Linked DNA regions of Phragmitibacter flavus. The protein of the gene in region 2 binds, or shares a complex with, the protein of the main gene of each other region. Links are inferred from orthologs where the notes say so. Each region holds a gene or a part of one and is shown on either strand. Other genes may lie near its edges.

What was found.
Region 1: the proteins of nuoD (region 2) and FEM03_RS11735 are in contact, whole or in part, in a cryo-EM structure (PDB 6ZJN), measured with the Thermus thermophilus proteins. The link is inferred for Phragmitibacter flavus from one-to-one orthologs. Residues at the interface, in WP_223903221.1 of Thermus thermophilus: Met26, Thr27, Asn29, Gly31, Pro32, His34; in WP_096411116.1 of Thermus thermophilus: Glu45, Ser46, Asn48, Pro50, Ala51, Gly52, Glu53.

What each region holds. Positions count from the first base shown.
Region 1 is NZ_VAUV01000008.1:73,984-77,645, reverse strand. What follows is about bases 1-2,769. They hold FEM03_RS11735 (NADH-quinone oxidoreductase subunit A), read right to left. Parts: upstream 1,688-2,769; coding sequence 1,313-1,687; downstream 1-1,312. Other genes in these bases: FEM03_RS11720 (sulfite exporter TauE/SafE family protein), read left to right, coding at 2,568-2,769; FEM03_RS11725 (hypothetical protein), read right to left, coding at 2,049-2,381; FEM03_RS11730 (AraC family transcriptional regulator), read left to right, coding at 1,756-1,974; FEM03_RS11740 (Dabb family protein), read right to left, coding at 959-1,276; hemA (glutamyl-tRNA reductase), read right to left, coding at 1-780. Also shown: more of FEM03_RS11720, read left to right, coding at 2,770-3,338; FEM03_RS11715 (sulfatase), read left to right, coding at 3,385-3,662. UniProt on the Escherichia coli protein: NDH-1 shuttles electrons from NADH, via FMN and iron-sulfur (Fe-S) centers, to quinones in the respiratory chain. The immediate electron acceptor for the enzyme in this species is believed to be ubiquinone.
Region 2 is NZ_VAUV01000002.1:272,661-277,292, forward strand. What follows is about bases 903-3,748. They hold nuoD (NADH dehydrogenase (quinone) subunit D), read right to left. Parts: upstream 3,033-3,748; coding sequence 1,773-3,032; downstream 903-1,772. Other genes in these bases: FEM03_RS03180 (NYN domain-containing protein), read left to right, coding at 903-1,208; FEM03_RS03185 (NADH-quinone oxidoreductase subunit NuoE family protein), read right to left, coding at 1,245-1,745; FEM03_RS03195 (DUF3313 family protein), read left to right, coding at 3,276-3,748. In the rest of the region: FEM03_RS03170 (GlsB/YeaQ/YmgE family stress response membrane protein), read right to left, coding at 1-55; FEM03_RS03175 (hypothetical protein), read right to left, coding at 311-571; more of FEM03_RS03180, read left to right, coding at 789-902; more of FEM03_RS03195, read left to right, coding at 3,749-4,037; FEM03_RS03200 (alginate O-acetyltransferase AlgX-related protein), read right to left, coding at 4,046-4,632.

The DNA.
Region 1 (3,662 bases), on a different replicon or contig from region 2:
TTTGACGACAAAATGGGGGGCGCTGGTGCTGCTGATGATGATGTCAACATCATGGACCGCGCGTTCCCACTGGTCGAAGCGCAGCGCTTCGCCGCCCATTTCTTCGGCGAGCAGGACGGCGCGATCGTGAGACCGGTTGGAGACGATGATGCTTTTGGCACCACGGGAGAGTAGGCTTTGGGCGCAGGTGCGGCTCATGTCGCCGGCACCAATGAGAAGGACTTTGCTGTCGCGGAGGTTGCCGAAGATTTTTTCGGCGATTTTGACGGTGACGCTGCCGATGGAAGTGGTGCCGCGCTGGATGTTGGTGTCGTTGCGGACCAGTTTGCCGACGGTGAAAGCGCGTTGGAAAAGCTTGTTGAGGGAGCGCCCGGTGGCCCCGGCTTTGAGGGCGGTGTCGTAGGCGCTTTTGACTTGTCCCAAAATTTCGGTTTCGCCGAGGACCATGGAGTCGAGTCCACTGACGACGCGGAACAGGTGTCGGGCAGCGGCATCTTCGCTGAGCTGGTAGGTGGTGAGGGCCTGACGCTGGGCGGGGCTGAGGGCGAAGTGGTCGACGAGGTATTGGCGGAGCTTTTGCAATCCTTCCTCCGGGTTTTCGTCGTTGCAGGCGGAGTAGATCTCGACGCGGTTGCAGGTGGAAAGCACGACACTTTCCTCAAACCCGGGCAAGGCGGTGACCTGGCGGGCGGCTTCGGGGAGGTGGCTTGAGGCAAAGGCCAGCCTTTCGCGCAACTCCAGGGGAGTCGTGCGATGGTTCAGGCCAAGGCAAAGGAACATTCAGAAAAGCACGGGTGAGGGGGTCAGCGGGCAAAAGCAACACTGGCCTGAACAGATTACTATGCCAGACGACGTTTCTTGCGCAAGCCTGTGGTGGGGCGACCTTTGCAGGCTTTCTGCGAGGGGCGACGGCATGGGAACCTGCCAGTATTGGCTACGTCGGCGGGGACCCGGCAGGTCAGGAGTATTTGACGTCCTTGCGGGGGTCCATTTCAAAAGTGAGGACCTGGCGTTTGTCGACCGAGGGATCGAGAACTTCGCGGACAAACTTAAAATATTGGGCGTCGTCCTGGAGGATGGCGAGTTTGTCGAGGCTCTCGGCTTCGATGCTGAGGAACCAGTCCCAAGGATCGCTGTCCTTGATGCGTTTGCCGACGTTGAGGTGCAGCACTTCGCGAATGCGCAGCAGGCTGGTGCGTGAAGTCCACATCATCTCCTCCAAACGTTCGGCGGTGATTTCGGGTTTGAGGGTGAACAGGGAGACCTGGCAGATCATGATAAAATCTCGAAAACCGTCCTAGCGACCACCGGCCTATGAGCTCCAGTCGAGCGCACGCTTGCGCCAGGCATAGATGAAGGCGACGAGCAGGATGCCGACAAAACCGAGCATGGTGAAAAGGATGTCGGCACCGTAGGCAACCAGATAATCTTTATAGATGACGGCCCAAGGATACATGAAGACAACTTCGATGTCGAACAGCACGAACAGCATGGCGACGATGTAAAATTTCACGCTGAAGCGTGGCTGGCCTTCGGTAATGGGGAGCATGCCGCACTCGTAAGCGGAGTCCTTCATCGAATTGCGTTTGGCGGATCGACCGAAGAGCACGCTCAGGAGCAGGGTCATTCCAGCAAAACCAGCGGCGAGGAGCGCTTGCAAAAGAACGGGCGAGTAGTTTTCGAGCATGACGGGCGGGGCGGTTCGAATGGAGGAGGGAGGGGAACGACGAGGGCAGAGTAAGTGGAGGGACGGTGGTGTCAAGTGGGCAGTCGGAGGTCGGAGGTCGGAGGTCGGAGGTCGGAGGTCGGAGGTCGGAGGTCGGAGGTCGGAGGTCGGAGGTCGGAGGTCGGAGGTCGGAGGTCGGAAGGCGGAAGGCGGAAGGCGGAAGGCGGAAGGCGGAAGGCGGAAGGCGGAAGGCGGAAGGCGGAAGGCGGAAGGCGGAGGTGGATTGGGGTGGCCTGCTCGCGAACTAGAAGCCAAAAAAAGACCGCCCGGTGTGCGGGCGGCCTTTTTGAAATGAACGGTGAGTAGAAACTAAACGACTTAATTAACGAGCGGCTGCGGCTGCGGCTGCAGCGGCTTCGGCACGGGCCAGAGTAAAAGTGCTGGCGGCTTGTTCGATGCCTTTGAGGCCACGATAGCTTTTGAGCTTTTTCTCAACCAAACCACGACCGACGAGGTTTTGAAGTTTTTCGTAGGAGCGGAGGCGTAACATTTCTTCGCCACCACTTACCGCATTTTTTAGTTTGAGATTTTCGTAAACCAAACCAAACAAGACATTGAATTCATAAGTCTTGCTTTCCGAGAGAACGTTCACCAATTCATCTGTTACATGATCAGGAACCCTACGTGAAAAACGTGTCTTTCTTACGGTAGCCATAGACAGCTAGAATAGCACAGCATCGGCATTTGGCGAACGGTTTTGTTGGCCAATGTGCAATTTTTTCCTGTAAACAGGCGGTTTGCAGCCTTTTTGTAAGAAATTAGCAGCAAATCCGTTTGTGACATTTTCCTGCGGTTTTTTCGTTGCGCATGACCTGTTAGCATGGATGGCAGGTGGTCTTTGATGCCGTTCCCCGACTCGATTCTCGACCAAACTTTGCTAACCAGTGGCAGCGCTTTGTTGCTCGCGCTGGTCGGAGCCTTGTTCATCGGCATGGCAAAGGCGGGCCTGGCGGGCTGTGGATTGGTGAGCGTGGTGTTGTTTGCGGAAACTTTGGGAGCGAAAGCTTCGACGGGTGTGGTGCTGCCTTTGTTGATCGCGGCAGATTTGATGGGCTTCTGGCTGCTGCGGCGTGGTGGCTCCTGGAAACAGGTGTGGCCGTTGGCGCCGCCTGCCATTTTGGGGGTGGTGATCGGATGGTGGCTGCTCGACAAGCTGGACAATCTGCTTGCCCGACAGGCGATTGGATGGGTGATTTTAGCGCTTCTCGCGCTGAAATTGCTGTTGGATTGGAAGCGGGATCAGCTCGCGCACCTGCATCGGCATGCGATTTTCACATGGGGAATCGGCGTGGCGGCGGGGGTGACGACCATGCTGGCAAATGCGGCAGGGCCGGTGATGGCGGTTTATTTGCTGGCTCACCGGCATGGAAAGGCGGATTATCTGGGCGTTTTCACGCGCTTTTTCCTTTTCATTAATTTGGTGAAGGTGCCGTTTAGTGCGCAGATCGGACTGATCAATGGGCCGTCTTTATGGACCAATGCCCTGCTCTTGCCGGCGGTGGTGGGAGGCATTTTTCTTGGCTGGCGGGTGGTGAAAGTGATGTCGCAGAAGGTTTTTGAGTGGGCGATGTTTGTGTTTGCCCTGCTGGCTGCAATCCGGTTGGTGGCTTGAGTGGAAATTGGATAGATTGCGCGGTTGATCGCGTTTCAAGGGACTCATGCGCGCGCCCGCCTGCCTCACTTATTTGTCTGTATCTATAGCGTTTCTGTCCGGTTGGGCCTGGCTCGAGCCATGTTCAGCAGCGACGGTTAAACCGAATGTGCTGTTCATCGCGATTGATGACCAGAATGACTGGATCGGAACGATGGGGCATGCGGCGGCCAAGACGCCAAACATTGATGCATTGGCCGCACGTGGGACGGTTTTTCTTAACGCCCATTGTCAGTCTCCGCTCTGCAATCCATCGCGCACCAGCGTGATGTTGGGGCTGAGACC
Region 2 (4,632 bases):
GTTTGGCGATGGCGCCTGCGACGAGGCCGAGAAGAATCCAGGAGAGAAAGCCCATAATGTAAGTGTTGTGTAGATGGTTGGTTGATTGGGGGTGAGGAGAACGAGCAATGGCGTCCGCCCCTTTCAATTAGGGCATGACGTGGGCCAAGTGCCTTTCGTGAATCAGTGGCCCTCTAACACGTTGAATTTCAACGAGAAATGTGAATGGCCAGCTCCTGGAAGCTGGTCGAAGAAGCTTGGTGACGGGAATTTTGCATTCCAGAAGCCCGAGGAAGTGGGCGTTCTGCATGATGAGAAACCATGGCCCGCTTCAGGTCGTCGCGTAGATATTGCCGGTGGAAGCCACCACGTCGCCGGAGATAATTTTGGGAGGCATCGTGATCAGATTGGACAGGTTCTGCATGATCCACTTGGCGGCGAGTTCATTGGAGGCGAGCGCACTGCTTTCGTCTTCGAAAATGCTGACCGCGCTGACATCACCGTCGCCTTCGTCGATGGCATAGTAGGCCACGAAGTTGGGGGTCTGCTGAATGAGAGGGAGGAATTTTTCCCGTATGACTTCGACCAGCATTTTCGTTGATCCGGGTTGAATTTGATATCGACGAATAGTGATGTGCATAAGAACGCTCCTGTTTGTAAGAGGCTAGGTTTTTATGCGGGGCGGTGTCAATGCTATTTGGCGCTGATGGGGTGATTTTTTGCGCTGATGGGGAAATTATCAGGAACTGGAAGGATTTGATGGATTGGCTGATCGGGTGGAACGTCATTTTACGATGGCTGAGGGTGATATGCGTTTTTTGTTGGTTGATGGTCATAGTGTGATCCATGCATGGCCCGAGTTGCGGCAACTGCATGTGCGGGCGGCAAAGCGATACTTGGCGCGAGAGGGTTTACTAAAACGAATGCGCCTGTTGCAGGATCTGACCGGGGAGCGGGTGGTGGTGGTGTTTGATGGCCGCGGTGGCAAGGTGTCGGATGAGAGAGAGGCGGAGGGCGTGCAGGTGTTTTATTCAGATGACTCGATCTCGGCTGATGGGGTGATTGAGCGGTTGGCAGCGAAGTATGCGCAGCAGGTTACGCTGCGGGTTTGCACGGGCGACGGGATGGTGTGGGAGACTGTCGGGGCGCTGGGCGCGGGGTGGATTTCGCCGGAGACGCTGGCTTATGAGGTGCAGCTGGCGGAGGGGGATTTGGGTCGGAGGCTTTGAAGCGAAGTAAAACTTCGCGGTCCCTTGTTGCGGGAGTTACTCGTATCTCGCGAGAACTTCGGGGGCTTTGTCGGGAGTGATGCCTTCGAAGAAGTCGTCTTCGACCATGCAGACGGGGGCGAAACCACAACTGGCGAGGCATTCGGCAAATTCGATGCTGTATTTGCCATCGGGACTGACGGCAATCGGGTGATGATGGTCGACGTGGGAGCGGTCGATGTTGGCCTCCTTGCAGAAAGACTCCATCAATTCGTAGCTGCCGGCCATGGCGCAGGAGAGGGTGCGGCAGACGCGGACGTGGTATTTTCCTGGGGCGGTCTGGCGGAATCCAGGATAAAAGGTGACGACTTCGAGGACCTGGATGGGTTCGAGCGAGAGCTTTTGGGCGACCCAGTTAACGGCTTCGTCGCTGATGTAGCGGAAGTGGTGCTGGATGAGGTGGAGGAGCGGCAGCACGGCGCTGCGTTTGGAGACGGGATAATGGGTGATGACTTCATCCATTTTTGCTTCCAGTTCCGTGGGGACTTCGAGGGCCATGATCGCTTGAAAAAGAAAAAGGTTTTACTACCGGTCGCACTCGCCCATGACGAAGTCGAGACTGCCGAGGATGGAGGGCACGTCGCTGACCATGTGTCCGGGCAGGAGTTTGGAGAGGATGCTGAGGTTGACGAACGAGGGGCTCCTGATTTTCATCCGGTAGGGAACGCCGCCGCCTTTGCTGCAAATGTAGAAGCCAAGTTCGCCTTTGGGGTTTTCGGCTCCGAAGTAGACTTCGCCGACGGGGGCTTCGAGACCCTGGGTGGCAACGATGAAGTGATGGATGAGTTCCTCCATCTTCATGAGGACCTTTTGCTTGCCTGGGAGGCGATTTTTGGGGTCTTCGTAGTTGATGGGACCGGAAGGGATGCTGGCGAGCACCTGATTGAGGATGCGGATGCTCTGGCGCATTTCCTCCATACGGACGAGGTAGCGGTCGTAGCAGTCGCCGGTGGTGCCGATGGGGATGTCGAACTCGTATTGTTCGTAGTCGAGATAAGGATGGGCTTTGCGGAGATCGAAGTCGATGCCGCAAGCGCGCAGGTTGGGGCCGGTGATGCCGAAGGAGATGGCGTCTTCCTTGGTGATGATGCCGAGGCCCTGGGTGCGGTCGATGAAGATGCGGTTTTTGGAGAGCAGGGCGTCGATTTCGTCGATGACGGCGGGGAGTTCGTTGAGGAATTTTTTGAGTCCGCTGATGAAAGCCTCGTTCATGTCGCGGGTGTGGCCGCCGACGCGGGTGAAGCTGGTGGTAAAACGGGCACCGGTGAGCTGCTCGCTCAAATTGTAAATGGTTTCACGCTGGGTGAAGGTGTAGAGGAACACCGACATGGCACCAACGTCCATGGCGAAAACGCCGACGCCCAGAAGGTGCGATGAGAGGCGGGCCATTTCACAGCAGACGACGCGCAGGGCTTTGCCACGGGCGGGGAGTTCCCAGCCCATGAGTTTTTCAACGGCCATGGCGTAGGCGACGTTGTTGGCGAGGGGGGCGAGGTAGTCGAGCCGGTCGGTGTAGGGCACGAACTGATTGTAGTGCATGTTCTCGGCGATTTTTTCGTCGCCGCGATGCAGGAAGCCGACGTCGGGATCGGCTTTGGTGATGATTTCGCCGTCGAGTTCGAGGACGAGTCGCAAAACGCCGTGGGTGGCGGGGTGCGATGGTCCCATGTTGATGACGAGTTTCTCACCGATCATGTCGGTGACGGCTTCGTCGTGCGCCTGTGCGTGTAGCGCCGCCTGGGCGGCGATGTCCGGTGCATCAAGCTCTTGAACCGTTTTAGCCATAGTTGCTTACTTACTTTATTAAAGGGGGACTCGTCTGTCGGTTTGAGTATTCCGCAATGGGACGGAGCGGCAAGGCGAATTTGTGAAAAATTTCACAAGCGGAGAAGAGTCGTGGAATTTTGGAGTGCGGCGCTCTGCCGCCGATTTGGGAGGAGACGGGGGAAACCAATTGCTGAAAATCTTGTTCATCCTGTCTCTTGATGGGAAGGCGGATCAATGTATGAATGACGTCCCCCACCGACCATGAGACTCTTGTTATTCTTTGCCGCGATCAGTTGTTTGTTGATGGTTTCATGCCGGTCGACGAATCAGATGCTGAAGGCGAGGCCGGCACAATTGAGTTCTTTTGTGGAGTTTCCGGATCAGATGAAAAAATCGCGGGAGAGGGCGCCGTTTCACAAAGTGTGGAGCTCCCCGAATCCTGAGGTGAGGGGGCGGGCGATTCCGAAACGGCAGATTTTTATTGCCCCGGTGACGTTGCAACACCTGAGGCCGGTGGGGAAACCACTGGTGCGCAAGGAGATTGAGCTGGGCAGCATCACGAGGGATGAAGCGGGAATGGCGAAGCAGCTGAGGCAGGAGTTTGCGGGTGCTTTTGCGCGTTCGGAGCGCCCGCGTTATGTGCTTTCGAGGTATCCGGGCCCGGACACGGTGACTTTGGAACTGGCGTTGGTGGAGTTGAATCCGACCAGTCCAAAGGGAAATGTGGTGAAGACGGGTCTGAAGTTCGTGATCGGTCCGTTTGCCGGATTGGGTGGTTATTTTACCAAGGGGAATGTGGCGATCGAGGGGAAGGTGCGCAATTCGCAGACGGGGGAGCTGATCTTCCAGTTTGCGGACAATGAGGCAGACAAGATGACGTTGTATACGCTCCGGGATTTCCGGGCGTATGGGCATGCGGATGTGAGCATGAAGGAATGGGCGCGGCAGTTCGAGCTGTTTACGCGGACGCCTCCCGGGGTGAGGGTGGAGGATTCTTTTTGTTTCACGCTGGACCCGCGTTGAGAGCTGAATCAGTGAGGCAGAAGGGCGGGGAGCCAGTGATAGATCTCTTCGGTGAGTTGATGACTGGCGCGGAAACGACGGGGGCCGAAGACGAAGAAGCAGACACGTTGGTTTTGGAAGGTCTCTTTGGGGCGTCGGGCGAGGCTGACAAGGAGGTGGTTGGAACCGCCTTCCTGGACAATTTTGGCACCCTGGCCGCCGGCATACGCGGCAACGTGCGAAGGGATGGAGGCATCTTTGACGTAGCGGTAGGGAACGTGGAGGAAGCTGTCGCCAGCCAGCATGTAGGTGGGAGTTTGGGGGGTGAAATTGGGGGGCGGAAGGGCGCGGACGGCAGTGAAAGGTCCGGTTTCGGAGAGATCTTCCGCGCTGGAGTCGGCGATGGTGAATTGTTGGGTTTCGGTGATGAAGCTGGGCATCATGGTGGCGTTGCCGATGCCGTAGTCTTTGAGTCGTTCGGCGATGGCGAGGGATGTGACGGCGATGCCACCGTGGAGAGGATGCGGATCGCTGCTGGGCATGAAGACTTGATCATGCTCGTCCAAAGCAGCGCGCAGGGCGGGGGCGAGGTCGATAACCTCAATGTCATGTTCGA